Regions from separate parts of the Paenibacillus sp. FSL L8-0663 genome, predicted to be linked through region 1. Evidence: riboswitches for the same ligand, from Rfam matches in the RefSeq annotation. Region 1 holds a riboswitch; each other region holds the start of a gene.
The links. Region 1 has a riboswitch for thiamine pyrophosphate ahead of MKY75_RS04565 (ECF transporter S component). Riboswitches for the same ligand answer to the same signal wherever they lie in the genome.
Positions count from the first base shown of each region.

Region 1 (7,887 bases):
GTATCAGCAAATGTCAGCCAAGGCGTTTGAGGCGATGGATACGATTCTGGCTATGCGCTGTCGCTTGAATAAGCTGACGGTTGTGGATGCCACCCATTTGTATGCTGAGGACCGTCAAAAATATGTACAGTTGGCAGCCAAGGCGCATGTTCCTGTAATGGCTTTGGTACTGGATGTATCCGAAGCTGTGCTGCTGGAACGTGATTTAGGCAGGGAGCATCCGCGTGGCCGCCAACGGGTCAAGCAGCAGGCACAGCTGTTAAAGCGGAACCTGCGTGGGATCCGTGAGGAAGGCTTTAACGCTTGCTATATCCTTAAGGATATAGAAGAAATGAATTTTGTTCGCCGTGCGCAGCCACTGTTTCATGAGATTGGCTCAGGTATTGACATCATTGGTGATATCCATGGGTGCTACCGTGAGATGCTGGAAGTGATAGAGCGGCTAGGATATACGGAAGATACGGAAGGACTATACCATCATCCAGATGGCAGAAGACTGGTATCTGTCGGGGATGTGATGAGCCGTGGCCCCAAATCGTTACAAGCGGTGCAGTTCTGGAAAAAGCACGTGGATGCTGGACTAGCGTATATGATTGACAGCAATCATGGCTGGAAAATCGGCCGTTACCTTGATGGAAGAAAGGTGACTCTCAGTCATGGGGATGAACGATTTGCAGAGGAACTGGCCCAGTATGAACAAAAAGCGGGCAAGGCAGCGGCGGAACAGCTTAGAAGCGAGTTAAGGGATTTTCTGCTACATGCACCCTCACATCTTATTTTTGGCAGGAATGGATTGCGACACGTGGTCGTGGCTCATGCGGGGATTAAGGATCATTTTATCGGCAAACAGTCGGCACGTATTTCTGATTATTGCCGTTATGGAGATACGGAAGGACAGGATGCAGACGGAAAACCAATCCGCAAAGATTGGTTCGTAGACCATGAATCGGGAGAAATAGTAGTATGGGGACATGATCCTAGACCGCAGCCTACCCTTGTGAATCAGACGGTGAATATTGATCAGGGTGTGGTATTTGGCGGTATGCTGACCGCTTATCGTTTTCCGGAAAAGGAATTTGTCAGCGTTCCGGCACATGAGAATTATGCGAATGATCCCGATAGCCCACTTGTCCGGTGGCAGAGAAAACGGTTTTCCCCGCCGAATTTACGCAAGCTCATCGCTGGTTACAGTGTACTGACGGAATCGTATGGCGAAGTGCGCGTTCAAGGAGAATCGGTCAAAACCGCTATAGATGCCGTGTCACATGTGACAGTACCGATAGAGGAACTGGTGTATATTCCACCGACCATGAGTCCTGCTCCAGCGGTGTCTGCAGAGGAAGGTTATCTGGAGCATCCGCGTGAAGCGCTGGCTTATTATCGCGGGCAAGGGGTACAAACGATGGTGGCTGAGAAAAAACATATGGGTAGCCGGGCTATTTTGCTATTATTCAAAAACGAACAGGCCGCTGTCGAGTATGTAGGCTACCCGACATTGGGCACGATCTACAGTCGGAGCGGGAGAGCTTTCTTTGAACAAAGCCTTGGGAAGCAAGTGCTGGAAAAGCTGAATGTGGATCTACGGACTGCCGGATATTTTGAACGGAACCAGACGGATTTTGTGTTGCTGGATGCGGAAATTGTACCGTGGAATCTCAAGGCTCGGGAATTGATTGCTGCACAGTATGCGCATGTGGGTGAAGCAGCTCTGCTGGATCGCAGTAAGCTGGTAGACAAGCTGAAGCAGGCGAAGGTTGCGGGCCGAGAGGTTGGAGACTGGTTGGAGGAAATGGAACAGAAGTACGCGAATGCCGTGACGTTTCAAGAGGCTTTTCAAAAATATTGCTGGGATGTGGACGGTCTGGATGAGATTCGTATCGCACCGTTTCATACGCTGGCACACAGCGGAAAGACTTTTTTCGACCATTCTCATATTTGGCATATGGAGCAAAACCGGGAGCTGGCTGGGCTGTCTTCCCTGTTTATGGAGACAGAGTATCGCGTGATCACGGACGAAGCAAGCGAGGAAGAGGTCATTCGTTGGTGGAACGAGATGACAGAGGATGGTCATGAGGGGATTGTGATCAAGCCGGAACGCTTTTTGATGAAAAATCGGGACAAGATGATTCAGCCTGCAATCAAGGTGAGAGGCCGGAAGTATTTGCACATCATTTACGGTATGGATTATCTTGCCCCTGAGAATTTAAAGCGTCTGAAGCAGCGTCGAACGAACAAAAAGGAGCGTCATGCCCTGATGGAAGGAGCGCTTGGTATGGAAGGCGTGGAACGTTTTGTCCGCAAGGATACGGTAGATCGTATTCATGAATGCGTCCTTGCCGCACTATCTCTGGAATCAGAGCCGATTGATCCAAGATTGTAGTTTGCGAGGGAGGGATTGAGATGGAAAGGGGTACACCGTTAATTGATATTGGTGTGAACTTGATGCATCGTTCGTTTCATGCAGATCGGGAACAGGTGGTAGAGAGAGCCGCGGCTGTAGGGATTTCACCGCTGATTATTACCGGGACCAGTGTCCGCAGCAGTCGGGAAGCTTCTCAGTATGCAGCGCGTTATCCGGGCAAGCTGTATGCGACAGCTGGCGTGCATCCCCATGATGCCAAAGACTGCAGTGCAGACACGATTCAGCAGCTCCGCCAGTTGGCGGGTCAGCCGCAGGTCGTATCCATAGGGGAATGCGGATTGGACTATAACCGTGATTTTTCGCCACGTGATGTGCAGCGCCGATGGTTTGGCGAGCAAATCCAACTGGCGGGTGAGCTGAAAATGCCGTTATTTCTGCATGAACGAGATGCACATGAGGACTTTGTCGCTATGCTTCGGGAGTATCAAGGGCTTGTCGATAAAGCGGTAGTGCATTGTTTTACCGGCACGGAACAGGAATTGCGTACGTATGTAGAAATGGGACTGTATATCGGAATCACCGGCTGGATTTGCGACGAACGGCGGGGGAAGCATCTGCGTGAACTGGTCAGAGATATTCCCTTGGACCGTCTGATGATTGAAACGGATGCTCCATTTTTGACCCCGCGTAATTTGCCTGTGAAGCCTAAAGAAGGGCGTAATGAGCCCATGTATCTCGCTCACATTGCTGCTACGATAGCCGAATGTACAGGTCGAAGCATGATGGAGATCGAAATCGCGACGACGGAAACGGCTAAACGTTTCTTCGGATTATAGGATTGTCAAAGCCATAGATGTGGTATATATTATAGTGAATTAAAAAGCATTGTCGGGAGCTTGAGAAAGTCAGGCTGAGAGGGTGGCCCTTGCCACTGACCGTGAAATCTGATCTGGGTAATGCCAGCGTAGAGAAACCAAGAACACTATACAGGAATGCCGCTTTTTTTTGCGGTTGTCGATAGATTCAATGTATGTCCTAGCATTTTACCTTGATCCTGACTTGGCTGGGTATCAGTGTAGTAGTTTAGACTACTGGTTATATAAGGCATATCGACGAATGATGTTTTGTATGGTGCTTCACCTTTTACTGCGCATAAAGCTTGCCTGGAGATTCAGCTCCAGACAAGCTTTTTTTCATGGCCAAGAGGCCAACTATAAGGAAAAAGGGGAGCACGCAATAATGAATACTGCTGTAAGAGCGTCCAAAGGGTTGAAACTGACGGATATTTTGGTCACGATTGTGATCGCTGTTGTGTTCGGGTTGATCTACAAAATATGGGGACCTGCCTATGATTTGATGAAACCATTGGGTCTACACGCCGAGCAACTGATGTATGGCATGTGGTTTATGGCAGGTACGTTTGCTTATCTCATCATTCGCAAGCCGGGTGTTGCGATTTTGGCAGAGGTGGCAGCGGCAACGGTCAGTGCTTTTTTGGGAAGCGAATGGGGTATGTCCACCTTGTACTATGGCCTGCTGCAAGGCTTGGGAGCGGAGCTGTTTTTTGCGGCTTTTCTGTATCGGAACGCAAACCTGTGGGTTGCTTCGCTAGCTGCGGCTGGGGCGGCTGTCACTTCTCTGATTTTAGACTTCAGCTACGGGTATATTGATCAGCTATCGACTTGGAACTATGTTTTGTATATTGGATTTCGGATGATTGGCAGTATTGTGATTGCCGGGGTATTCGCGTTCTATCTGGCTAAGGCATTGGAGGTAACCGGAGTCACGCGAAGTTTGAGGCCTGCAACGGAACAAGATTATAAGGGGCTGGATTGATGAGCCGGGCAACCGAAGATGTGGTGGCTTCGATCACCCGGCTACGGTTGAAATTCCCCGGTGAGCAAGAGCTGCTTTTTCACAATATGTCTTTGTCTGTCCGCAAGGGGGAAAAGCTGCTGCTACTGGGACCGAGTGGATGCGGTAAATCAACACTGCTCCAAGTGTTAAGCGGTCTGATTCCACGCACGATAGAAGTGCCTATGAAATGCGATGCTGCTGTAATCCCAAGTGTCTCAGGTATTGTATTTCAAGATCCTGATACGCAGTTCTGTATGTCATATGCAGATGAGGAACTGGCTTTTGTGTTGGAAAATAATCAGGTTCCCCGGGAGCAGATGCGATCCCGTATTCGCGAGCTGCTGATACAGGTGGGTCTATCGACGGATGATATACATATGCCCATTGGCAGCATGTCACAGGGAATGAAGCAGCGGCTGGCGATTGCGTCTGTGCTGGCTATGGAGCCAGAAGTGCTTTTTCTGGATGAGCCCACGGCTTTGTTGGACGAGGAAGGCACTACACAGGTGTGGGATACCATTCGCAACATTTCGGTAGACCAGACACTGGTGATTGTGGAGCATAAAATTAATGAAATTGTCCATGATGTGGATCGGATTGTGGTGCTTTCTGCTCAAGGGGAGATCATTGCAGATGGAAGGGCCCAAGAAGTATTTCATGTGCACCGGCAGGCATTGTCCGAGTACGGCGTGTGGTATCCGGGAGTATGGAATGAAGCGTCTTCGCCACGTTGGAGTGAAGCAGTGACGCAACAGAATGGTGCGGGGACTGATGTGCTGGAGCTGGAACATTTTAGCGGCCTCCGCGGTTTAAGTTCAGTGATTTATGTGGAGCATGCGCAGGTGAAGCCTGGCGACTGGATTGGCGTGGTTGGTGAAAACGGGGCTGGCAAAAGCTCGCTACTGCTCTCCATGATGCGCTTACTTCGCACACAGGGACGTTATAGCGTGCGCGGAATTGAGGCAGGCAGTACAGAACAACTGGCAGAGCGTATCGGGTTCGCGTTTCAAAATCCCGAGCTGCAATTTGTAGCGCATACCGTACGAAAGGAACTAGAGTATTCGTTACCCAAGAGCTTGTATACCGTTGAACAGTGCCGGGAACGGGTCGATCGGATGCTCGTACAGTTCGGACTGGAGCGGCTGGACGAGCGGCATCCGTATCAGCTTTCGTTAGGCCAAAAAAGGCGGTTGAGTATTGCTACGGCTATGATTCGTGAGCCGGAAGTGCTGCTGCTCGATGAACCGACCTTTGGGCAGGATGCGCGTAATACCTTTGTCATGCTGGATATGTTGGAGCAGCTGAGAGCGGCAGGCACGGCCATTGTGATGGTCACCCATGACCCGGAAATTGTCCGTCGATATTGTACCGATACATGGCGGATTCAGAAAGGGGAACTACAGTATGAACCTGTCCTTTCCCCATCATAAAACATGGCTGCATCGCGTGAATCCGGGCCTAAAGCTCGTGATGTTTTCCATCCTGTTTGTGGTCGTTATAGTCATTCATGATCCGAATGTCATGTTTAATGTTGCGTGTGCTATGCTGTTGCTGCTTGTCTGGTCAGGCCATCCATGGAAGAGGCTGCTGCTATACGGGTCTCCCTTTATATTGGTGTTTATTTCAACTTCAACGGGCATGATGATGTTCGGCAAAGGGGTGACGACCTGGTGGACATGGGGCTTGATCCATGTGACGCAGGAAAGCTTTTACCGAGGCATGCATCTGGGCTTTCGTGCGCTGAGTATGGCTGCGGTAGGTTTGTTGTTTGGTTTAACGACTCGTCCAGTGGACCTTTTTTATTCACTGATGCAGCAATGGAAGCTCCCTCCGAAGTATGCATACAGCTTTTTGGCAGCCATGCGGTTGATGCCTATGATGGTGGAGGAATTCCAGGCATTGAGACAAGCCCACCGTATTCGAGGTTTACATCAGCATGTGTCCAAATGGAATATGTATGCCACGCTTCGCAGGTATGCGATTCCGCTACTCGCTCAAAGTATTCGGCGTGCTCAGCGCATTGCTATTGCTATGGAAGCCAAGGGTTTTACCAATGAAACCAAGCGAACGTATTATTATGCGATCGGCTATTCGGCTATAGATATTGTATTCATATTCTATTTTGTCGTCATGCTTACGCTGGCTTGGGGACTTGGGATTTGCTTTCCTTATGTAGGGGTGTGGGATGTACGTTAATTGTTGTCAAAAGGCTTTGCCCGTTTTCTGCTCTGTGGTATATTAATGCAATGGGAATTGACGGCTCGTACAGACCCGCCTGGGCTGGCGGGCTTATTACATTTTCCCTGAGAAATGGATCATCAGGAGGCCAGGTTTCATGATTACGCTGCATCAGGTAAACAAGCATTATACCACCTCAAGCGGCCAATTTCATGCGGTTCAATCCGTGTCCCTTCAAGTGGAGGAGGGGGAAATCCACGGTATTATAGGTGCCAGCGGTGCCGGTAAGTCTACCTTGCTCCGGTTGATGAATGTATTGGAAAGGCCGGATGAGGGAAACGTGGTTGTGAACGGGGAAGATCTGACTCGCATGCCGGAAAAACGTCTCCGTGAAGCGCGGCGATCCATAGGGATGATTTTTCAGCATTATCATCTTGTTCACAATCGGACGGTCAGTGGAAATGTAGCAATGCCGTTGGAGCTGTCAGGTGTCGCGAAAAAAGAGAGAGCAGAACGTGTGCGCGAATGCCTGCAATTCGTCGGTTTAGCTGATAAAGCAGAACAGTATCCGGCACAATTGAGCGGAGGCCAAAAGCAACGTGTAGCGATAGCCAGAGCGCTGGCGAATCGACCTGCGGTGCTGCTGTGTGATGAGCCGACCTCGGCGCTTGATCCGCAGACGACCGCGGATATTCTGGGCGTGTTACGGGAGATCAACCGTGAACTGGGAGTTACCATTGTAATTGTAACGCACGATATGGACGTGGTACGCAACATTTGTACCCATGTATCAGAAATGCGGGATGGACAGCTGCTTTCCACGCAACGTGTAGCTGACGCTGCGGTAGGTTCAACAGCGAAAGCAGGTGAAGCTGATGAATGAAATGCTGAACATCATTGCGCAATATCAGTCTGAGATATGGAAAGCCATCGGAGAGACGTTTATTATGGTGGGGATTTCTATCGCAGCAGCTGTACTGTTAGGGCTTCCGGCAGGAACGATTTTGTATTTGTGCGGCAAAGGGCAAAAATATGAAAATCGACTGCTGTTCACCCTATTGAACAGTGTGGTCAATGTCATTCGCTCGTTCCCGTTTTTGCTGCTCGTCGTGTTTATGATTCCATTTACACGTCTGGTCGTAGGGACGGCGCTGGGTACGATGGCTGCTACGGTTCCCTTGTCAGTGGTGGCCATCGCCTATTATTCGAGGCTGGTGGAGCAATCATTGCTTGAGGTGCCGAAGGGTGTAATTGAAGCCGCTACTTCTATGGGGGCATCCACTCTTCAGCTTATCTTCAAATTTCTGTACGTGGAAGCTCGTTCTGGGCTTGTACTGGGTTTGACCACGTCCACCATTAGCTTCATCTCCTACTCCACGGTGATGGGCATTGTGGGCGGTGGCGGGGTAGGCGATTTTGCCATCCGCTACGGTTACCAGCGTTTTGAAACAGGCTTGATGGCGTTCACCATCGTCGTCATGATTATTTTC
Region 1 is NZ_JBBOYM010000001.1:1,019,865-1,027,751, forward strand. Features, by position in the region: gene MKY75_RS04555 (polynucleotide kinase-phosphatase) at 1-2,380, shown strand, start outside; gene MKY75_RS04560 (TatD family hydrolase) at 2,401-3,198, shown strand; TPP riboswitch at 3,242-3,351, shown strand; gene MKY75_RS04565 (ECF transporter S component) at 3,602-4,198, shown strand; gene MKY75_RS04570 (ABC transporter ATP-binding protein) at 4,198-5,649, shown strand; gene MKY75_RS04575 (energy-coupling factor transporter transmembrane component T family protein) at 5,624-6,415, shown strand; gene MKY75_RS04580 (methionine ABC transporter ATP-binding protein) at 6,555-7,280, shown strand; gene MKY75_RS04585 (methionine ABC transporter permease) at 7,273-7,887, shown strand, end outside.

Region 2 (7,887 bases), 2.1 Mb from region 1:
TTTCTGCAAGATTCAGATGTGTCGGGTTTGCTGGTCTAATTTGAACGGTATCCCTACCGCACAAAACATCTGTCTTCTGCCGATGAGAGGCCGACAAATAGGGATACGTCGGGTGGCTGCCGCAAGAAGGACAGTTCTCCTTTTTAACGCTATCTACTGCTATCGCTACAAACTCATTTTTCCACAAATCAAACGAAAGTAACTTTCCTCTCAAATCTTCCGGATATCCACCAAGAAGTTTGAAAGCTTCCGTAGTTTGGTTAGCCGTGACCATCTGTACAGCCTGCGGAATAATCCCGGCGGTATCACAGGTTTCCCCACCAAACGGTATAGTTCCCAGCAGACAGTGAAGACAAGGCGTTTGACCCGGTAAAATGGTGTAGGTTACACCATAGCTGCCTACACATCCCCCATAAATCCAAGGTATCCGATGCTTGAGTGCCATGTCGTTCATAAGAAGTCGGGTATCGAAATTATCGGTTGCATCCATCAAGAGATCTACCCCTTGGATCAACTCTTCCAGCTCTTCCACCCCAACATCCAGTACATGTGCATGTATAACCGTTTCCGAATTAATATCCTTTAATCTTCGCTGAGCAGCTACTACTTTGGGATATCTTTGCGCAGCATCACTTTCCTGAAAAAGCTGCTGGCGCTGCAAATTGCTCCATTCCACATAATCCCGGTCTACGAGGCTCACTGTACCTACACCCCCGCGAACGAGCGTTTCCGCAATACCTGTACCTAACGCTCCGGCACCTATGATTAGTACGTGGGAAGAAGCAAGCCGACGTTGTCCTGTCGGTCCAAAGGGCGCGAATCTTTCCTGTCTGGAATAACGGTCACTTGAATGTGTTCCTCCTGCACCGGATTTGTCAGTTACCTTCATGCCTGAACCATACCTTCTATCGGACTGCTTGCTGAAGCGTAACGTTTTACAGGAATCATCCCCGCCTCAAAACCATATCTTCCAGCACGAACAGCCAGTTTCATGGCCTCTGCCATTTTTACCGGGTCCTTCGCTCCTGATACGGATGTATTCAACAAAACAGCATCTGCCCCTAACTGCATCGCTATTGCCGCGTCACCGGGTGAGCGAATACCCGCATCGACAATAACCGGAACCTCCGCCTGTTCAATAATTAGACCTAATGAAAACGGATTAAGCAAACCATGTCCTGTACCAATCGGTGAAGCTCCAGGCATAACGGCATGTACTCCAAGCTCTTGTAGCCTCTTTGCTAGAATCACATCGTCCGATATGTAGGGCAGCACGATAAAGCCTTCTTCTAACAGCTTTTCACTAGCTTTCAACGTTTCAAATGGGTCCGGCAGCAGTGTCTTGCTATCCCCAATGACTTCCACCTTAATCATATCGCACAGGCCGGAGGCTTTTGCCAATTTGGCAATACGAATCGCCTCCTCTGCTGTTGTAGCCCCTGCTGTGTTGGGAAGAAGTGTATACCGGCTCAAATCCAGCATATCGAGAAAATGCTGCTTATCCCGTTCCTCCAAGTTCAATCTCCGTACAGCAAACGTCAATATTTCCGTCTCAGCAGCCTCTACGGCTTGGGATTGGATATCCAGATCAGAGAATTTTCCTGTTCCCAACAACAACCTCGAGGTAAAAGATGCTTTTCCAATGGTTAACATAATCAACCGCCTCCCACAAAATGTACAATCTCTAGGCAATCTCCATCTTTCAGTACCGCTTCATCATGATCTTCACGGGTCAATATATGCCGATTCAGCTCCACCACTACGGTTTTCACCTTTACATCAAGCTCATGTAGCAATTGATTCACATGAGTGATTCGATTAGAAAAGGTCAGGCTCTGGCCGTTAATCGTCAGCTTCATAAGCTTTTCTCCTTGAGGAGCTCAGAAGAAAAACTACTTATCCCAAGTTCTGCTGCACAAGCCCCATTAAGCATAGCTGCCATCGCACGCCCGGTAGCATCACTCAGCAGGACACCGTTACGATAATGCCCGACTGCAGCATATACGCCCTCGACCCCAGGAACAATTCCTATAAAAGGATGACCTGATACAGCCTGCGGACGTAAGCCCGCCCAAGCGCGTATAAAAGAAGCTTCACGGACGCGCGGCAGCCAGGCAGAGGCACGTGCCAGCAACCCCTCCAAGCCTCCTACGGTCACCTCTTCGTCATATTGATGTGGAAGGCTCGTTGCCCCAATCCAAAGCTCGTTATTCTGTTTAGGCACGAGGTAAATATCATCAGCATAAATGGTATATTCTAACGGGTGATCCTTCAAGGAGACCGCTACCGCTTCGCCCTTGACCGGATAAAGTGGATATTCAAACCCAACCTGCGCTAGCAATTTCATGCTATCCAAGCCTCCGGCAATAATGACCTGATCGCAGGAAAAAAAACCACTATCTGTGCGGACACCGCAAATTCGACCATCCTGTATGACCAGTTGCTCTGCCTGTGTACCAGACCATACCGTTGCTCCCAGCACCGCAGCAGCACCTGCATAAGCACGGCAAAGCTGGACAGGAGCCACTTGTGTCTCCTTTGAACGATATATTGCCCCGATCGCTTGTTCATCCAAACCTGGAATTCGTCGGGCCAATTCTTTCGCATCCCACCAGATAGGACAATCACCCTCTCGCGTTTTAGCAGCTTTCCAGCGTTTTTGGCCTTCAGTCTCCGTACGGAAAGGGGTCACAAACCCTTCAGTACGGAATTCCACCGAAATACCTGACAAACGCTCTAGATCACAGACAAGCTCAGGGAATGCATCTCGACTTATGCGAGCAAATCGTGATAGCTCAGAGTCGGTGAACTCTTCACTTTCCGCTGCCAGCATTCCAACCGCTGCTCCTGAGGCTCCCTCACCCGGGATCAATCGTTCCAGCATAATCGTACTTCTTCCCTCCTTGGCCACATGATAAGCAATGGAACTGCCGATGACACCTCCACCTATGACCAAGCATTCAGCGTGTCCTATCACTCTTTCCTCTGTGTGTATCTTTAGCATTTGTTCCGTATCTCCTCTCCATAAACCCTTCTGCTTTCAGCTTGCCTCTACTCTCGTTTTCTCGCTACAGGCTGTGAACTACAAGGTCTGCCATTCGCCTATACTCCATTGCAGCTGCAACGGGCGACTCAGCCTCCCATATACCAGACATCACTGCAATTCCGCTTGCTCCGGCCCTATAAAGCTCCGGGATATGATGCGGTTGTATGCCGCCTAGCGCAATCACCGGAATGTTTGACAGTCTGCAAATATGTTCAAGCTGAGCTAAACCCCGCGGTACAATACCGGGCTTACAATGGGTCTCATATACGTGACCATAAAGTACATAGTCCGCTCCTGCCCGCTCAGCAATTTGCATCTCCTCCAAGGAATGTACAGACACTCCACAGCGTGTACCCTTTGGAAGTAGGCTTTTCACATCCACAACAGGTAATCCATTAGCTGGTAATTGAACGGCTCCGACCAAAGTAAGTAAAGCTACATCCACACGATCATTTACTACAATTTGTTGCAAAGGAACTTCCTGCTCCACCAGGCTGCGAGTCAAAGAAAGCAATGCAGAGGCACCATTCTGTTTTAAACGTGCGTGTACATAATGAACATACGGACAAATCACAGCAGCCACTTGGGCGGCTTGTGCAAAAGTGCCCTTTTCCATCGAAATTGCGTGTAATTCGATTTTGTCTTCACCTCACATTGGACTAAAGGATCTAAGCTTAGCCAGCCACGTCTACCAGCAGGAATGAAAGGGGATTATATGTGAATCGTCTACGGAAGCTCGAACTACTTAAAATGAACGAAACGCAAAAAAACCACTTCCCCAAGGAAGTGGTTTAACGAACGCCCAATAATCGAACGGACCATGAATCCGTATACGTGTATCGTCCCACGCACAAACAAAAATAAAGATGGTGTTGCCTTGTTTGTACGGCGCTCACTTCCCTACGCTGGCATAACCCAGATCAGGTGCAAAGGGTCCGAAATCCATTTATTCCGTCTCAGCCGCATGGGCGGCTCCCCTAGTGTGACTATTTTATTGTATAAGCTAAAGATAGCTTAGCATATTTTTCTAATTCTGCAAACCCCACTTCGTGTGAAATTTGCTGGAACTGGATTTAGCTGATTTTAGTTAACTTTACTTGACCACTCTTCCACATTCCACGTTTTGGTTACCCAATCCTCGTAAAAGTCCGGTTCGTGAGATACAAGCAATACGGTCCCTTTGTATTCCTTCAAAGCACGTTTCAGCTCATCCTTTGCTTTAACATCCAAGTGGTTGGTAGGCTCATCGAACAGTACCCAGTTGCTTTCACGCATTAACAGTTTGCAAAGACGGACTTTAGCCTGTTCTCCACCACTGAGCGCAGATAGCGGACGCGTGATATGCTCATTTTTCAAACCGCAACGCGCCAAATGTGCTCGTACTTCATGCTGGTTCAAATGCGGAAATTCATTCCACACATCGTCAATCGGTGTAATTTTCTCGGCCTTTACTTCCTGCTCAAAATAAGCGGGTTGCAAAAAATCACCTTGATAGGTTTTTCCACTGATTGGCGGAATTTTTCCCAATATGGTTTTGAGCAATGTCGATTTACCGACACCATTGTAGCCGACAATTGCAATCTTTTCGCCACGTTCAATCGTCATGGACATTTTAGGCAAAAGGGCATGTGTATAACCAATCTCAAAATCAATACCCTCAAATACCGTCTTTCCGCTTGCACGTGCCTCTTTGAATTGAAAGGTTGGTTTTGCGGCTTCTTCAGGCTTATCAATACGTTCGATCCGATCAAGCTGCTTTTCACGGCTCTTTGCTCGGCCTGATGTAGAGGCACGCGCTTTATTACGCTGAATAAAATCTTCCTGTTTCTTAATAAAATCCTGTTGCTTCTCATAAGCATCAATATGCTGGGCTTTGTTTAGATCCGCCATTTCGAGAAACTTTTCATAATTAGCTGAATAACGGGTCATCTTGGCAAATTCAAGATGGTAAATAACATTAACGACCTGGTTCATAAATTCAGTATCATGTGAAATAAGAATAAAAGCATAAGGATAATCCTTCAAATAGCGCGTAAGCCATTCAATATGCTCTACATCCAAATAGTTGGTAGGTTCATCCAGCAACAGGACGTTCGGCTTTTCCAACAGCAACTTAGCAAGAAGAACCTTTGTCCGTTGCCCGCCGCTAAGTGCGGATACATCCCGATCCAGTCCTATGGCCGACAGACCTAGTCCATTCGCCATCTCTTCAACCTTTACATCAATGAGGTAAAAATCCCCCATATCCAGTTGCTCCTGAATTTCACCCATCTGTTCCAGCAACACTTCCAACTCATCAGGAGAAGCATCCCCCATTTTGTCAGTAATCTGCATCATTTCCTTTTCCAATTCCAACAAAGGAAGAAAAGCATCCTTCAATACATCACGTACCGTTTTGCCCGGTGTCAGCTTGGTATGCTGATCCAGATAGCCGTAACGCACACGTGGAGTCCATTCCACTTTACCCTCATCCTTAAGCAATTTTCCAGTGAGAATGTTCATGAGTGTCGATTTACCAACACCGTTAGCTCCTACCAAACCTACACGTTCCCCCGCAAGCAATCGAAAGGAAACATTTTTAAATAATGCGCGGTCCCCAAAGTTGTGGGATACATTTTCTACAGTCAATAAACTCATAAGCTGTTTTTGGCTCCTTATTGTCATCGGCATTGCCGACTGTTCTTATTTCATATGCATTTCGTTTCTCTCAAAGCTTTATTGTAGCACATTCTGCAACCATATCGGAATATTGAAAACAGTGAATTTTAAGGTTTTTTGGTATGGATCTGCCTAAAAAAAGAAAAACCACCCATGAGGGTGATTATTTTAAGCCATTATAACATTTGTACTCAAAGTAACCCGCAGCTGCTGCAGATTTTTCATCCGTGAAACGTTCACTCGCTTTAAAGGGAGCTGGACATGAATCTCTATAAAAATACTTTATTCCAGTATCTGGTTCTATGCCACCGATAATGTCTTGCTTTCTAACGACTCTCCCACCACCAAATCCATAGTTATTGTAATACCTGTCTCCAACCGGAATGCCTTGGATAAACGCGATCAGCCCCACATCATCTACCGTGTTGTACCACTCCTCTTGCGGAATGATCGGTAGCGTGAACGAATAAGTTATGCCGTTACGTGCTGCTTTTTCGTTATGGACATTAATAATTCGCGCCAAGTTCTCTTGAACGCTGCGAACAATGGTGGAACGACGTATTTGCTCAAAAGTTTCTGAATTTTTCAGCAAAGATATAGCGGTCTGATCCTGAAGTTCCTTTTGAAAGCCCTCTACCCACCTGTGATTTCGAGCATCGTATGCGTGCACATAATTATCCAAGGTGAACCCCACACTGTTGCCTACTGAATCAACATAGGCATATGGCTTTTTTTCGCTCCATTTGTGGCCAATAGCAGCTTGTCCATGCTCGTCTGTATAGGCTTCTGAGGTGAACGCATAATAACCGTCATAATCCAGAATTACAATAGCCGGTATGTAATCCAATAATGCACGTTGTGCTACTATATCCCCATCAATGCCTACATTAAGAAAAAGGGTGTGCAGGAACGTGTTCAGCGCTGCTTCTTTATCTACCCGAAAAAACTTATCCGATCCGTATCCGGCCTCGCGTTCCTGACGTTCATTCTGTGAGAGTACAACCCCTGCATCCTGAACTGCGGTACGGAGAGCCGACGTATATTTCATTTCTAGCTGCTGCACTTCACGCTGATTCTGCACCCGTAAGTCACTAACTACACCAAAGGGCAAAAACAAAAGTATAAATATGACCGCAAAATCAGTAATCCTCATTCAGAACCATGCCCCCGTAAGAAGCTGTAACTGCTGGCTTGCCGCTATCTGCCCCACCAAGAAGCCATGATTTGTACAAGTCCGCAGGAGTCCGATTCGTATTATGTACCCGGACCGTAAAATAATCCCCGGCCATCAAGGTATATCGACGCGTCTGATCTGATTTTGGCTGCTGATTGTCAGGAAACAGTACAGGAAAAATTTGCGAATTATAGTACCCATCATATACAGCTTCATAATTGCCCAGAAAACTGTCTGGCTTCGCGGCATCTGCATAGTCCGGTACATACTTTTTGTGCATATGCTCCAAGTCAACTTCGTACGTATTGCCTGTCAATTCCAGATCACGCATAAAATCGTTATACATCGTCGGTGTAATGTAACCCTTGGTTCTTACCATATCAACAAAACGTACAGTTGCATGATATGTATTTAACCCGGATATATCATCCTGCCGTTCAGCAGCTTGAGCTGCGGGTACGATGTACAAAAGCAATACAGCGAGCAGCGCCCCCAACAGCTTCGATATTGTTTGAACCACTTCAGTCTTCCCCCAATTTCTCAAAACGTACAGATGTTATGTCCCCATTCCCATTACGCTGGGGGTACATGGAATATAATGAGGAAGCATCCAGGGTCGATACATCAGGCTCAAACGGTTCAGAAAATACATCATACTCTGTCCCGTCGACTTGAATCGAAATCCCCTCCTGTAAGTTCATGCGAATTGCCTGTATGACCTGAGTTCCTTTAATCCGCTCCGGCAACCCCACCCCAGCAGTATGGGCTATTCGCCCTTCAGAATGCTCCTCTTGCTGTGATCTTAATTCCAGTGCACCATCCAGCTGCCTGGACAAGTCTGCTGCCGTTACACATGCGGTTATGAACAGAATAACTGACACACCAAGCCGCAGCATACTTGAAGCGTGATCAGACATACTCTCATCCCCTTTATGATTATTATCTCTGCTGTAGTGCTTAGGACTGGGTAAACAACAACCCACGTACCACGTTCGATTTGTCTTTGACG
Region 2 is NZ_JBBOYM010000001.1:3,107,922-3,115,808, forward strand. Features, by position in the region: gene MKY75_RS13275 (ThiF family adenylyltransferase) at 1-889, opposite strand, end outside; gene MKY75_RS13280 (thiazole synthase) at 886-1,653, opposite strand; gene thiS (sulfur carrier protein ThiS) at 1,656-1,859, opposite strand; gene thiO (glycine oxidase ThiO) at 1,856-3,004, opposite strand; gene MKY75_RS13295 (thiamine phosphate synthase) at 3,069-3,662, opposite strand; TPP riboswitch at 3,927-4,035, opposite strand; gene MKY75_RS13300 (ABC-F family ATP-binding cassette domain-containing protein) at 4,130-5,683, opposite strand; gene MKY75_RS13305 (hypothetical protein) at 5,868-6,857, opposite strand; gene MKY75_RS13310 (hypothetical protein) at 6,844-7,398, opposite strand; gene MKY75_RS13315 (hypothetical protein) at 7,400-7,795, opposite strand; gene MKY75_RS13320 (hypothetical protein) at 7,836-7,887, opposite strand, start outside.
Region 2: it holds a riboswitch for thiamine pyrophosphate, as region 1 does, so the genes downstream of both, MKY75_RS13295 (thiamine phosphate synthase) here and MKY75_RS04565 (ECF transporter S component) in region 1, are expected to answer to the same signal.

Region 3 (7,887 bases), 200 kb from region 1:
CCGTAGGCAGGCTTCTTCAAGGTGAAGAATTAAATACAGTTTTTTTGAAAAATAATTCTTTACTTTGTAGTCGTTTGTTTGTGGGCATCAGCGATCGTTTTCTTGTCCTCCAGCTCCTGTACACTGCTTAGAAACGTCGATACCCGCCGTAGATATTCACGGGGATGCTCTCTGAAAATAAGCTCATGTATTCCGTTTTTGACAATCCATACACTGGAAAGTGGGTTGGTTTGATTGGCAGCGAGCTTTTCCGCAATAGGATAAGGAGCCTTTTCATCCTGTGTACCATGCACAAACATGATCGGGAACGGATAGTTTTCCTTTTTAACCTCCTGATATGGAATCTGATGCAAGCTGGTGCCGTTCAAGACTGGAAACAGCAACTCCAGAATTTCCAAAGACGGATGTCTTGGCAGGTTAATTTGATTGTGAATGTTATGGTACAGCGTATCCGGCTCCAACAGGAAAGTGCTGTCCAAAATCATTGCGTCCACATCCTTGGTTTGCAAGCCCGCCTGAAGAGCGGTTCCTGCCCCCATGGAGAAGCCCCATACGATAATCTCCGACGAGCCGCGTTGCTTCGCAAGCTGGATCGCTCCGAGAAGCTGCTGGGATTCCGCTTTGCCTCCGGTTGCGACTGATTTGCTGTTTTGTGACGCGAATCCATAATCGAACATGACCACATTAAAGTTCAAACTGTGGGCATAATGCGCCAGATCATACATGGGAATCCAGCTTTCTTCGCGGTTAGCTCCATAACCATGGCTGAAAATAATCGTTTTCCGCGATTGATCCGCCGGGATATACCAGCCTTGTACCATGCGGCTACCATCCTTGGCAGGGAAGCTGACTTCCTCATAAGGCATGTTTTTGGCCTGCATCGGATTAGAGTACAGCGGCGCGACGGTAGGATTCGTAAGTACCCATGCGATGTAAGCATGCAAGGCAATAAAACAAAACAACAGAAAAAAAACGACCGACAGCAGCAGAGCAATCACAACGTGCTTGAACCGCAGCAGACGGGGATTAAAGAGTGGGGTGGACGGCTCCTGAACAGCGGTCTGTAGCTGAGAGTTGCGCTGGGATGTAGAAATCATGTAAGAGCCTCCTTATATAAAATTGATCCTCGTTTCAATAGAATTTAGGTATAATTCCACTTGAAAATGATAGTGTATATCCGTATAGATACCTATTATCGTATGATGGGGGTTATCCAAAGTCAACGCCTGAACCGGAAAAGTAAAAATGATGCAAAGAATTGTCGATGTTTGTTCTCGTTCTGTAATATGGTTGTCACAAAAACATCGGTTTACAGTAGCCGCGACTATTCTATATAATTTATGTAACCATGTTTCATAGTGTGAAACGAATATGGATACAAGAGGAGCGGTTCACGAATGGAAGACCGTAAATTAACCGTTCGCGCTGTAGAGCGTGCACTTGATATATTGCTGTGTTTTACCGCAGATTCGGATCTTGGCCTAACGGAGATTGCCTCCAAAATTGGTCTACATAAAAGCACGGTTCATCGGCTGCTGACTACGTTGGAGGATCGGGGCTTTGTCGTTCGGAATGCCGAAACGGAAAAATATCGACTTGGCTTCCGCATTTGGGAGCTATCCACACATTTGTCCCAAAGTGACGAGCCGGCGGTGTTGTTACAGCCTGCAATGGAAGGACTGCGTGACCGTCTGGGCGAAACGGTCAGCTTGTACTTACGGGACGGCAGCATGCGTATTCGCATACAAGCCGTGCAGAGCAATCAGGCGATCCGCAGGGTTGCGCCTGTGGGTGCGCGTATGCCGCTGGCTGTAGGAGCCTCCAGTAAGGTGCTGGCTGCCTTTATGCCGCCGCAGGAGCTGGAAGCCCTGCTAAGCGGGAATGAATGGCCGCCCTCGGTAGACGCGGAGGTCTATAAAGCCCAGCTGCAGGACATTCGCGAGAAGGGCTATGCGACCAGCTATGAAGAACGGGAGCCAGGGGCCGCTGCTGTGGCCGCACCAATTGTGAACCGGAAGGGACAGGTCACTGCGGCTTTATCTGTATCCGGTCCGGTCAGCCGGCTTGCACCCGAGACGCTACATGACTTTGCTCCGATTTTGATCGAAGCGGCTAAGGAAATGGGGCTTATGCTTCCGTAACAAGAATGAATGCAGTTGAAGCAAGCAAAGTGATTTGGTGAGGAGCGTCTTCTTGCTAAATGGAACCTAGAAGGGTTGCCAAAGCCATAAATTTGAAGTAGTCTGATAAGGATGGCGGGATGTCTGTTATGTCCGCCTCATGTGAATAGAAGTATCGCAGTTACTGGGGGAGCCTGTAATGCCGGGCTGAGATGGAATCGTGTAAGATTCCGGACCCTTTGCACCTGATCTGGATCATACCAGCGTAGGGAAGTAATCGGCCATTGAAATGTATACGCAGCTGCTGTCTACGGTGACGCATTGGAATAGGATTATTCCACATGTGCACGGTCTGGATAGCTGCCTCGTTAGATTAGCCGGTTCCCTCGGGAACCGGCTTTTTTGCATAGATCAGCGCCACCCTGGGAATGGTTCCGGATCGGTGTGTCATTTCATCGAAACAGGAGGAATGGACAATGAAGCCGACAGAAGTAGAAGGAACAAAAGGAACAGAATTTAAATCAGCAGAAGTAAGGTTGGCAGGAACAAGGGAAGTTGGGGTAGAGAAGACAAACGGGGAGCAAGCCAGTGGGGTAACGCCCTTTCCAGGGAGCCGTAAGGTATATATTCAAGGCTCGCGGCCGGACATTGCCGTCCCAGAGCGGGAAATTGCTCTTCATCCTACACATACGCCGCAGGGCACGGAGCATCATGAGCCATTGCGTGTGTACGATACGAGCGGTCCCATGACTGACGAAGCCTATCAGGTCGATATCCGTCAGGGCCTGCCTCCATTACGGCGAGCTTGGGCACTGGAACGGGGCGATGTGGAGGCTTACGAGGGACGCGCCGTCAAACCGGAGGATAATGGACTGAAACCTGGCTCCAAACGGGAGACAGTTGAATTTCCCGGCGTGACCAACCGTCCGCTTCGTGCTTCGCAAGGTCGTACAGTGACGCAAATGCATTATGCACGGCAAGGGATCATTACGCCCGAAATGGAATTTGCGGCGATCCGCGAAGGGGTGGAGCCTGAGTTTGTACGGCAGGAATTGGCGGCTGGACGAGCCATTTTGCCTTCGAATATCAATCACCCGGAAAGTGAGCCGATGGTCATTGGGCGTCATTTTCACGTGAAGATCAATGCGAACATTGGTAATTCTGCGGTTACCTCCTCGATTGAGGAGGAAGTGGAGAAAATGACCTGGGCTGTGCGTTGGGGCTCGGATACAGTTATGGACCTATCCACAGGCCGTAATATCCATACCACACGTGAATGGATCATTCGGAATTCTCCTGTACCGATTGGAACTGTGCCGCTGTATCAGGCACTTGAAAAGGTGAACGGCGAAGCAGAAGCGCTGACGTGGGAGTTGTATCGCGATACGCTGATCGAGCAGGCGGAGCAGGGAGTGGACTATTTTACAATTCATGCGGGTGTATTGCTGCGGTATATACCGATGACGGCGAATAGAATGACGGGAATTGTGTCCCGTGGCGGGTCGATCATGGCAGCCTGGTGCCTTGCGCACCATCAGGAGAATTTTTTGTATACACATTTTGAAGAAATCTGCGAAATTATGAAAGCCTATGATGTGGCCTTTTCTCTCGGGGATGGTCTACGTCCAGGTAGTATCTATGATGCGAATGATGAAGCACAGTTTGCAGAGCTGGAAACGTTGGGCGAGCTAACGCAAATCGCATGGAAGCATGATGTTCAGGTCATGATTGAGGGGCCGGGACATGTCCCTATGCATAAAATCAAAGAGAATGTGGATTTGCAAATGGAGATTTGTAAGGAAGCTCCTTTCTATACCTTGGGACCGCTCACGACGGATATTGCCCCCGGATATGATCATATTACCTCAGCCATCGGGGCGGCGATGATCGGTTGGTTCGGGACGTCCATGCTGTGCTATGTTACGCCTAAGGAGCATTTGGGTCTTCCGAATAAGGATGATGTCCGTGAGGGTGTCATTACCTACAAAATTGCGGCACATGCTGCCGATCTGGCGAAGGGCCATCCACGGGCGCAGCAGCGGGATGATGCTTTGTCCAAGGCACGCTTTGAGTTCCGCTGGCGGGATCAGTTCAATCTGTCGCTTGATCCCGAGCGGGCCTTGTCCTACCATGATGAAACGCTACCAGCAGAGGGAGCCAAGGAAGCACATTTTTGCTCGATGTGCGGCCCCAAATTTTGTAGTATGCGCATCACGCAGGACATTCGCGCCTATGCAGCGGATAAGGGGCTGAACACCGAAGAAGCAGTGGCCGCTGGGATGCGTGAGAAGGCAGAGCAGTATCGGGATGGCGGTCAGTAAAACGAATGTGTGAGTTTAGGAACGCATGAATCAAAAAAAGCCGTGGTTCTCTACAGTCGATGTAGGAAACTACGGCTTTTTGGCTTATGTAAAGCGAGTCATGCAACCGGATAAACGGCGCCTTATTTTTTACCCATTTTTTCATTCAAAATGTCCTGAAAGCTGAGCTTCTTCTCCGAGCTATCTTCTTTCTTCTGCATACTCACCGCGTTGGCACGTTGGTATTGGTGGTGAAAGGGCATCAGGGTGTGGACGGTTAAGTTCATTGTATTCATGTAGATCATTCCTCCAATTCCATATTGTCAAATTCAGATTGAGTTGCTTAGGACGTCTGTATAGGACTATTTGTATGTACTTGATGTCGCAATGCTATGTAGGTTGCTTGGTTATGTTTCAATCATTATACCCACATTTTTTCAAAGTAAAACGCTTTTGACATAAAACAGGAAGATGGTCATGTGTGTTCAAAATGCCGATTAGGAGGATGGTCGTTTTAGGGGAAAATGTGCCTAGGTCTAAAACAAGGGCTTGAGGCCCGTTTTCTTAGTTTAGTAGTCGGGATTGTGTTTTTTTGTCGAATAACCTTGTAAAAGGAGGGTTTTGCGGACTCCTCAAGTCAGGATTGAGGCAGTCTGGTGGCGAATTAAAGTGTCAAAGTTGTATTGACTTTATGTTTGGTAGTAGATACCATGAACTGGTTGTCAGCGTATTTTGACAACAAGAGTCAGCCAATCGATCTGGCGATTCATCCTTTGAAATGTTAGAGAGAGGATTAGAGCATATATGAAAAAATGTATTGCAGACATCGCATTTATTATTCTGGGTGCGTTTTTTTTCGCGCTAGCTGTTAATCTGTTTGTGATCCCGAATGAGTTTGGTGAGGGAGGTGTTACAGGGGTCACAATCATCCTGTACTACCTGTTTCAGTGGTCTCCCTCGATCGTTAATCTGGTGATTAATGGCTTGCTGCTGATTGTCGGATATAAATTTTTAGACAAGAGAACGACCTTGTACACTATCATTGCGGTCGCTTTTAACTCGCTGTTTTTACATTTAACAGTCAACTGGCGGATTGATTCGCATGAGCCGACGATTAATGCCGTTTTTGCCGGAGTTTTGGTGGGGGTCGGCATTGGCTTAATCGTACGGGTAGGTGGCACAACGGCGGGAACGGTCATTTTAGCCCGGATTGCCAACAAGTATCTGGATTGGAATATCAGTTATGGCCTGCTGTTTTTTGATTTGATTGTCGCATTCTCTTCCTATTTTATTATTGGCCCGGAAAAATTGATGCTAACTATCGTTATTTTGTACGTTGGTACGAAGGTGATGGACTTCATGATCGAAGGACTGAACCCCAAAAAAGCGGTCATGATTATTTCGGAGCACCAAGATAAAATTGCCGAGATGGTCATTACGAAAATGGATCGTGGAGTTACTGTCCTGTCAGGCCACGGTTATTACACTAAAAATCCAAAAGAAGTGCTGTATATCGTCATTAGTAAACAAGAGGTATCGGCGCTTAAAAAGATAGTGAAAGCCATCGACACAGCAGCGTTTATCACCATTCATGACGTGCGGGACGTGTTCGGAGAAGGTTTTCTGGATATTTCGAAGTAACTGGTGGTGTGAAGATAAGGTTATAGGAGAATAGGGTAGGAAGTCGGTCCTGAGGGATCGGCTTTTTTGCTTTGAGATGTTTATTTTAATAATCGAAATAGAGTAGATAGATAATAACTTCTTTTCGAAACAGAAGAAAAGCTATTTTTTGTAAAAAAATATTGTGAATGTGACTTTGATCTCTTATTTTTTTGAAAAATATGCATTATGATCTGACAATAATATATATTTTATTAAAATATATTCATTTTTTATAATGAAGTATTATAAATACACTTACTTCTAAAATCAACTGAGAAACAGTTCCAAGTGAGGTTGTTTTGAGTGGAGAATAACTATGATTTAAAAAAAGAATTTAAAAAGCCGTGGATTCAGATTTCTATTTTATTTATTATATTGCATTTTATAAATTCATTTATTATATTGCCTTCAATGAACCCGCTAAAGCTCCCTTTAGCTTTTTTTATTGTGTCATCAGGAGCGATGATTATCTCTTTTCTTATTGTTGTCTTATATCCAAAATTCTCGAAACATAGAGAACAATTTTCTGAAAATAATTTGGTTCCATATCGTAAAATATGTTCCAGTGTGTTTGTTGTTCTAAATTTTATTTTTCTTTTTTTAATGTTACTGTATTCAAATGCTATTTACTTCAGTCCCTTAAATATAGTTTTATTGGTTTCAGCGATATCGCACTTAACAGTAGGTATCACATTCACTAAATTAACACCTAACCGTTTAATTGGTTTGAAGTTCCCATGGCTGCTTTCGAATGAAAAGGCATGGAAGAAGACGCATCGTATCTCTGCTTATATTTGGATAGCCTTTTGGCTTAATCGGGATCGCTATAGGATTAGGACAAGAAGTTAATGTGTATATGGTGCTCGCTTCTTGTTTACCGACGATGATTAGTTTTGTTACTTCTCTCTTTCTAAGCCATAGGTATAAAAATATAGACTGCTGATATCTGTATAATGCGGATCGATTTAGCATATTAGGGGGATTTCCATGAGAAGTAAATTAAATTTTTCTAATGTATTGTCTTTTCTTATTTCTGTTTTGCCTTTCATTATCTACCTTTTCATGTATCCGAGAATGCCTAGGAATGTAGCAATCCACTACAATTTCAATGATGTGGCTGACCGTTTTGTTGACAAATCCTCCCCTGAGGTATGGTTGTTGTGTGGAATCAGCCTCATATCTTTTATGATTATGCTTATGCTCCAACCCTATTTCAGTCGTCAGTTCAAGAGCGAAGAAGGCTCTGCAATCATGGAAAGCCTGCCTGGTCTCTTCACACTCCTTATAACCCTAGTGTTCTCAGTTCTCGGCATATGTTTCCTTTTAAAGGCTTAAAGCATATAAAAAACCCCCTCTCAATGTGCAGTTTCCACTGCATTTGGAGGGGATTTTGTTATTTATACGCTCTTTACTCTTGAATCATTTGACGCAATACGGTTTGCAGAATACCACCGTTGTGGTAGTAGTCGATGTCGACGGTGCTGTCCAAACGAGCAATTACTGGGAATTCGAACTTCGTGCCATCCTCGCGTTTAGCCACAACCGTAAGCTCTTGACCAGGCTTCACGTCATTGCTAATGCCGAGAATGTCGAAGGTTTCACGACCATTGAGGCCCAAGCTGGACCAGCCATAGCCTTCCTGGAATTGCAGAGGCAGTACACCCATGCCGACCAGGTTACTGCGGTGAATCCGCTCGAAGCTTTCGGCAATGACAGCCTTAACGCCCAGCAGAAGCGTACCTTTGGCCGCCCAGTCACGAGAGCTGCCTGTGCCGTATTCCTTACCAGCGATGACGATCAGGTTC
Region 3 is NZ_JBBOYM010000001.1:821,958-829,844, forward strand. Features, by position in the region: gene MKY75_RS03630 (alpha/beta hydrolase) at 60-1,097, opposite strand; gene MKY75_RS03635 (IclR family transcriptional regulator) at 1,398-2,141, shown strand; TPP riboswitch at 2,297-2,409, shown strand; gene thiC (phosphomethylpyrimidine synthase ThiC) at 2,597-4,441, shown strand; gene MKY75_RS03645 (hypothetical protein) at 4,564-4,716, opposite strand; gene MKY75_RS03650 (YitT family protein) at 5,225-6,061, shown strand; gene MKY75_RS03655 (SdpI family protein) at 6,686-6,931, shown strand; gene MKY75_RS03660 (DUF1648 domain-containing protein) at 7,070-7,417, shown strand; gene acnA (aconitate hydratase AcnA) at 7,491-7,887, opposite strand, start outside.
Region 3: it holds a riboswitch for thiamine pyrophosphate, as region 1 does, so the genes downstream of both, thiC (phosphomethylpyrimidine synthase ThiC) here and MKY75_RS04565 (ECF transporter S component) in region 1, are expected to answer to the same signal.

Region 4 (7,887 bases), 550 kb from region 1:
AGGCGAGGCTGATCCCGTCCAATTCCAGAGCAGAAGGGGCAGTCGAAGGACTCTGCTGGTCCCCGGCTCGTTGTTCATTAGCCACGTTGTGTGATGATAAGTCAGTCGGATGCAGACTCATATGTGCCACGTCCTTTCTTTGCTGTATTTAATTCAAGGAGGAAGCTATTCCTGATCCGGTTTCCAGCGAACCAGCCATTTTTCCAGTAGTACTATGATGACAAACATCAGTAAACTGAGCGCGACAATGATGCCGATGGCGGCAAAAATGAGGTCCGTGCGATAGGCCGATTTTTGCAGCAGCATATAATATCCGATTCCTTCGCTCGCACCAATCCATTCGGCAATAATTGCGCCCATCACACTGTAGGTGGCAGCAATCTTGATGCCGGAGAATACCTGCGGCAACGAGTGTGGCAACTCCAGCTTCATAAAAATAGCCATGCGACCTGCACCCGACATCTGCATATAGTTCATCATCATACGGTCCGTCCGTGTCAGCCCGTCCATGGTCGCTACAGCCACGGGAAAAAAGCATACTAAGGTAATGACCATCAGCTTGGGCAGCATGCCAAAACCAAACCACACCATGAGCAGCGGCCCCAGGGCGATGATCGGAATGTTTTGGCTCAGGATAAGCAGCGGATACAGGGCGGATTTGAGAAAAGGAATGGTATGAAGAACGATGGCGATCAACAGTCCCGTTGCTGTCCCTATAGCGAATCCCACAAGTGTCAGGCGAATTGTAGCCCATGTATGGGCACCAAGCAGCGCCGTCTGGGCCATGCCCTCCTGTACGATGAGGGATGGAGCTGGCAGTAGCCAGGATTCAATATGTAAATAGGAAACCGCCCCCTGCCAGGCTGCTAAAAAGAAGAGGACCGCCACAAGGGGCGGCCATACGCTTTTCCACCAGGATGCGTTCTTGCCTTTCGGATTCATGGGCGATATTTCTCGGTCAGCTTGTTCATGCTGATGCCTTGTGGGTTATGTGCGATTTTGATCTGTGAAATGACGCTGGGACTGCCCGCTTCCGTCAAAGCCTCATGCATTTCTTTAACCACTTTCAGCAACTCGTCGAGCTCGCCCTCCATGGTCGTATCCAATGGGTTCACCTGATGTTTGACACCGGAGCGCTGAATGACCTCAATCGCCTTATCTACATACGGGTAAGAGTCCTCGTTATTAGGAGTTTTAGGGATTACTTGAATACTGAGCAGTGTATTAGCCATGCAAATTCACCTGTCCTTCATTTGGAGTGTTTTAGAGAAAATAGGGTGGTTTAAGGCGTTTGAGACCGCTCCGCGTTTCATTTGGTCTTACGATCGCTGTTGCAGGGGGATTCTTGGATTATTTAAGTTTTCAAAGGTAAGAATTCCCCTGCAAAGGCGAACGCTCCGCTTCTCCAGATTCAAATGAACCGCTCCGCTGCTGCCCGCCTTAAAAGCACCCTATTTTTAAAGCTGGTTTGTGCGGCATTTTTAACACACAAGCGCACCTACTTAGCGCTTAGATAATATGAAACTAAAGAATAAACCAAGTTGAACGAGAACGAAGTGGGCGGAATGGTGCTGTCAAGCGTTAGCGTTCGCCTTTGTACCCAGATTTCAACCTCTGGATATTCATAAAAGAAATCTGGGTACAACAGCGATGGGAAGCACCATCCGACTGCGTAGTAGGGCTTCGTTCACTTCTCTAGTTCAGTCTTATTTAGCGTTTTAACAAATGGTCAGCGCTTGGGCAAGAAGTTGTTTGTGAAGGCCTTATCGACTTCCAAAGGCTTGCTGAGCAGCTTGCGTTCGTACATCCAGTCCGAATAGTTTTGCCATACCTCCGCTTTTTGCACACCCCATTGTGCGGCATCGTCCTGATAACGCGGGCTCAGCCATTTTTGGCTGGCAAGTACCAGTTTTTTATCCAGCTCCGGTACAGCTTTGCTTAAAATGTCTGCGGCTTCTTCCGGATGAGCGATAGTGTATTCATAGCCTTGTGCGGTAGCATCCATGAACGCTTTAACCAGCTCGGGATCATTTTTTATCGTTTGTTCGTTGCTCACAATTACAGGCGTATAGTAGTCGAGGCTTTTGGAATAATCTTTTACATACAGCATATCCAATGGCTCATCTCGAAGTTGGGCCTCGATTCCGGTCCATGCGTAGAAAATCCAGGCAAAGTCGATATCCCGCTTCACGGCTGTAAAATAGTCTGCATTGCCCATGTTGACGATCTTCACTTTGCTCACATCGCCTTTGTCTGAATCCATGATGGATTTCATGACCGCTTCTTCTACGGGAGAGCCCCAACCGCCGTATTTTTTACCTTCAAAATCTTTCGGGCTTTTAATTCCGCGATCTACCGGGGCTGCGAAGCCTGAGGTATTATGCTGAATCACCGCAGCGATGGATACAAGCGGCACACCTTGCGTGCGAGCCTGTGTGACGCCTTCTTGGTAGCTGATACCAAAAGGTGCAGCATTAGAAGCAACCATTTGATCGGCTCCGCCTGAACCAGGTTGAACAATTTGGACATTCAAACCTGCTTTTTCGTAAAATCCTTTGTCCTTGGCGACATAGAGTCCCGTATGATTCGTATTGGGTGTCCAGTCGAGCACGATTTTAACATCTTTGAGCCCCTTTGCCGGAGTAGACGTTTGAGTGTCGGTAGCGGAAGCCGCTTCTTGGGATGTAGGGGGACTTCCACCGCAAGCGGTCAGGGTCAGGGCCATGAGCCACAGACTGATCAGTCCCAGGGTTAATATTTTCATGCGCTTCATCGTTAGTGTTCTCTCCTTTTGATTACCCGTTATCCATCCAATCAGACAGCTTAAGTTTCCCATTTTCATAAAAATAACATCTGCCGGACGCGATCTTTCCAACAACTTAATCCTCAACAAAAAAAGCGCCCCGAGTTTCCGGGACGCTTGCGCTTGTATATACCAAAGTAAGGGATGGTCCTATGTAAAAAAGGCACATCTTGCTTAAGCATTCCTACGCTGGCATTACCCAGATCAGGTTGTAAGGGTCAGTGTCTTGGGACACACTCTCAGCCGGCCGATTCCAGCACCCCTGCATTGTATGGTTTAATGGGTCATTTATTCGGGTTTACTACGACGATTATATGCTTTGAATGCGGGTCTGTCCAGCATGAAGGGAGAGATGACGGTTCATTTGCCGAACGACAGGGTACACTTTTACTGTGAGCTTTGATCTGAAAATGAGTATGAATCAAACCGATTCGATCCGGTCATGTTATTTTCAGAACAGCTGCGCAGGTAGGTTCAGATGGGCTGGTGCCCAATGGTATGGCCGTAGAGAATTCTAATTCGTGAAAAGGAGTTGTTGTACTGTGGGTAAAACGGAAACATTGGATCGCAACCAACTGGAACAAGCCATTGTGAAGGCTTTGGATAACAACAAATTTTGTTCGTTAGGTACGGTAGAGGGTGGCAAACCGAAAGTACGCTATATGGCCCTTTTTAACGATGGAATGAACATTCATCTGGCGACAGATCGCAAAACGCATAAAGTGGATGAGCTAAAGGACAATCCGAATGCTTACCTGCTGCTGGGTTATGAGGTTGGCGGTACGAAGGAAGTTGTAGAAGTGGAGGCTACCGTCCAGATTACAGCTGATGAGGGGCTGCGCAAACAAGTGTGGAACGATTCCTTGAAGGAATGGTTCTCCGGACCGGACGATCCCGATTATGTCATTCTGGACGTGAATCCGACTTGCATTGAGTATGTGGGTCAGCAAACGGAGCGCCAGGTGTGGAAGAAATAGTACGAATATAAATGGATAAACCAGTGAATCTCCGAGTTTTTATTAGGAGGTTTGCTGGTTTTTTTATGTTTGAGAAAATTAATTATTTTTTCATAAATAATTTTAAGTAAATGACTACTCTTTTGTCTGGCGTTGGATTAAAATAGAAATGGTGGGTTCAAGGCTTACATATATGTGCAAAAGTATGTATATGAGGCATACACCTTAATGAGGAGGGGTATATTTTGTTATTTCGTAAAAATTGGTTTAAAGGGTTTACAGCAGCAGTTGTAGCTTGTAGCATGCTGGTGTTTTCAGCCGCTCCATCCTGGGCAGCTAGTGATTCTCGTGATAGCGCTACGGTGAATTTGCGGATCATGGAAACAACGGATATCCATGCGTCCCTGATGAACTACGATTACTATTCGGACAAAGAAACCAACGAGTATGGCTTGGTTAGTACAGCTAGCTTGATCCAGAAGGCACGTAGTGAAACAAGAAACAGTATGCTGTTCGATAATGGTGATTTGCTGCAGGGCAACCCATTAGGCGATTATATGGCCCGCAACAAAACCTTTGAGAAAGAAGGCGGTGTCCATCCGGTCTACAAGATGATGAACCTGATGGGCTATGATGCAGCTACAGTGGGCAACCATGAATTCAACTACGGTCTCGACTTTCTGGACAAATCGCTCAAGGGAGCTGATTTTCCTTATGTAAATGCGAACGTTTATGTTGATAAAGGGGGCCAAGCTACTAAGAATTATTTTACCCCTTATCAGATTCTTGATAAAACAGTAACGGACGAGAAGGGCGAAGAGCATACACTCAGAGTGGGTGTGATCGGTCTGGTCACACCTCAAATTATGCAGTGGGATGAAGCCAATTTGAAGGATAAAGTCGTTACGAAGGATATTGTGGAAACGGCGAAAAAGTTTATTCCTCAAATGAAGACGGAAGGTGCTGACATTATTGTCGTGCTTGCGCATACCGGTTATGAGGATGTGCCACAAACGCCACTGATGGAGAATGCCGTTAAGTATTTGAGCCAGGTGGACGGAATTAACGCTATTCTGTTTGGGCATGCTCATAAATCTTTCCCTGGCCCTGATTTTAAAGATATGAAGGGTGTAGATCTGGATAAGGGAACCATTAATGGCGTACCAGCCGTGGAAGCTTCCTCATGGGGCAAGGATCTGGGTATCATTGACCTGAGCCTAGAAAAGAAAAATCGCGAGTGGAACGTGACTAACTCTCAATCTCAAGTGCGTCCGGTTGTGAGCACCACTAATCAGACTGTGCAGTTTATCCCTGAATTTAAACTGATTGATGCGGTCAAAGAAGAGCATCAAGGAACGCTGGATTATATTCGCCAGCCTGTAGGAACAACGACGGCGCCAATTACCAGCTATTTTGCATTAGTGCAGGACGACCCTTCCATTCAAATTGTGACGAATGCACAGAAATGGTATGTTCAAAACCATCTTAAAGGAACTGAATACGAAAATCTTCCAGTATTGTCGGCAGGCGCTCCATTCAAGGCCGGCGGTCGAAACGGAGCCGAGTATTACACTAATATTCCTGAAGGTACGGTAGCGATTAAAAACGTGTCCGACCTGTATGTGTACCCGAACACGGTTCATGCTGTAGAAGTGACCGGTGCTGAAATTCAGGAATGGCTGGAGTGGTCTGCGGGTCAGTTCAACCGTATTGATCCAAAGCAAACTGAGGAGCAATCGCTGATCAACAAGGATTTCCCAACCTACAATTTTGATGTCATTGATGGTGTGAATTATCAGATTGATGTAACGCAGCCTGCACGGTATGATGCCAAGGGAACTATTATTGATTCTTCAGCGCATCGTATCAAGGATCTGCAATACAATGGAAAGGCTATAGATCCTGCACAGAAATTTATCGTAGCCACCAATAACTATCGTGCTTCCTCATCCAAACTGGCCAACCCAGATGGCAAACGAATTGTGATGGCAGCACCGGATGAAAGTCGTCAAGTCGTTGTTGACTATATTCGTACGAACGGAACGATTAATCCATCGGCGGATGGCAACTGGTCTATTGCTTCTTTTGGTCAGGCAAAGGTTACTTTCGAGTCCTCTCCTGATGCCAAAGACGTGCTGGCAGGCAATCAACAAATTTCATATTTGAGCAGCGCGGCAGACGGCTTTGCCAAATACAGCTTAAAAGCTGGCGCTAAGCCTAGTACAGCAATGACTCCTGTAAAGGAAGCTGTGGCTCCCGCGGAAGCAACAGCAAAGCCAGCTGTTAAAACGAGCAAACCGGCGGCTGTTAAACCAGCTAAAACAACAAAGCCAAAGGCGTCCAAATAACTTCGAATTTTAGTTTCCACTTAATATCAGAATGAAGCAGCGAGTCTCTTTAACCAAGAGATTTGCTGCTTTTTTTTATATCAAAAAAATAGCCCTGAATTATTATGAGTGTAAAAAGGTATTGTTTTTGTCGAATATGCACTTAAGTCCTAGGTTATCGTTAAGAATAAGCCGCTTTTTTGTAAAAAACCGTAATTATATAGTACTTTTGTTCTAGTTATTTGTGATATAATGGTGAAAAAACCGGAAAATTGTTCCGAGGAGGACCATTATGACATGCAGCAATTGCAGCATCATATTACCTATAAAGGATCAAGGATTGCTTAGAATTAGGTATTCCAGGGTGTCGCTTACTCCAGCATTAGATGGTTTGGGTATGCTATCGGAACAAATGAAGCAGCAACATGAGCGTGAGGGCGGCATAGAGTTTCGCTATGACAGCCGTTCAGAGTTGGAACAGCTGGTTAACGGACTGGCTCGTCTGCCGCAGGAATACTTGAACCATATACAAGTTGTGGTGACTGGCTTGCATCATGTCGAAGGATATGAGGACTGGCTTTTATTTAGTCAATTGCAAGCCAGACTGCAACATCCGGATATCGTGAGTATTATTAAGGATCAAAGTTTTTCCAGCCATATGCAACCTATTGTTGACCACAAACTGGATATTATCGGGTTTGAGTTTTTGCTGCGTCCGTCACATGCGGAGAGACCCTTTCAGCCTTTCCGACTGTTTGAAATCGCCCGTGAAGCTGGCTTGCATGCTCATCTGGATCGCTCGGCTCGTTTTTCCGCAATTGAAAAAAGTGCAACATGCCTTCCGGCGGGGATTAAACGTTTTATTAACTTTCTCCCTTCCACCATTTATAATCCGGCTTATTGCTTGAATCACACCTTTGAGACGATTAATCGGTTATCCATGAGTACGAAGGATTTTGTATTTGAGGTCGTAGAAACGGAAGAGATAGACGACCTTAATTTTTTGCATCATATCTTTGAGCAGTATCGTAATCGAGGAGTTTCAGTTGCCCTGGACGATGTGGGGGCAGGCTATTCTACGACAGAGCTTATGAATTGCCTTCAGCCGGATTATGTCAAAATTGACCGTAGCATAATTGACGGCTGTCATAGTAACAGTAATCAGAAGCGGCAAATCACAGGAATTGTAGAATCGGCTTTTCGTTTTGGAGGCCAAGTGTTGGCTGAAGGAGTAGAGCAGATAGAGGATTTTGAATTTTGTCGTGAAGCAGGTGTGTCACTGGCTCAGGGTTATTTGTTTGGCAAGCCGGAGCCCGGTCCGCCCTCCAATTTTATGCTTAGCAGCGTAATATAGGCAGGAACAAATTTAAGTAGATGTAGTTTATAAAAATTGGAGCTTAAATAAGGCTGTCGTATAAGCATTAATGTAAAAAACGCGAGTGCAGAGGTTATTTCACCCCTGCAACTCGCGTTTTTTGGTCATGCTTGCCCACCTGAACAAGCTCTGGCAAGCAAAGCCATCCAGTCTCCAATTTTACTTGGTAAGGGACGTTAAAAGCCCGGAAGCAGTTTACGACCGTTTTCTTTAAAAAGTAAAGATTGACGTTTTGAAGAGAATTGGATACAGTGTACTATATAAGAAACAGTGTTCCCTTGGTGATACACTGTATCTATATTAGGTAAAAGGTTTAACATTACAGGGAGGACAACCAAAATGAAAGCAGTGCAACTGAAAAACGGTTTTGGCTTTGAAGAGTTAACCTTGACGGAACTTGACACACCGGTGCCGGGACGGCTGGAA
Region 4 is NZ_JBBOYM010000001.1:468,279-476,165, forward strand. Features, by position in the region: gene MKY75_RS02080 (ABC transporter ATP-binding protein) at 1-121, opposite strand, end outside; gene MKY75_RS02085 (ABC transporter permease) at 166-942, opposite strand; gene MKY75_RS02090 (MTH1187 family thiamine-binding protein) at 939-1,232, opposite strand; gene MKY75_RS02095 (ABC transporter substrate-binding protein) at 1,730-2,773, opposite strand; TPP riboswitch at 2,967-3,077, opposite strand; gene MKY75_RS02100 (pyridoxamine 5'-phosphate oxidase family protein) at 3,346-3,780, shown strand; gene MKY75_RS02105 (bifunctional 2',3'-cyclic-nucleotide 2'-phosphodiesterase/3'-nucleotidase) at 4,005-6,107, shown strand; gene MKY75_RS02110 (EAL domain-containing protein) at 6,379-7,440, shown strand; gene MKY75_RS02115 (zinc-dependent alcohol dehydrogenase family protein) at 7,801-7,887, shown strand, end outside.
Region 4: it holds a riboswitch for thiamine pyrophosphate, as region 1 does, so the genes downstream of both, MKY75_RS02095 (ABC transporter substrate-binding protein) here and MKY75_RS04565 (ECF transporter S component) in region 1, are expected to answer to the same signal.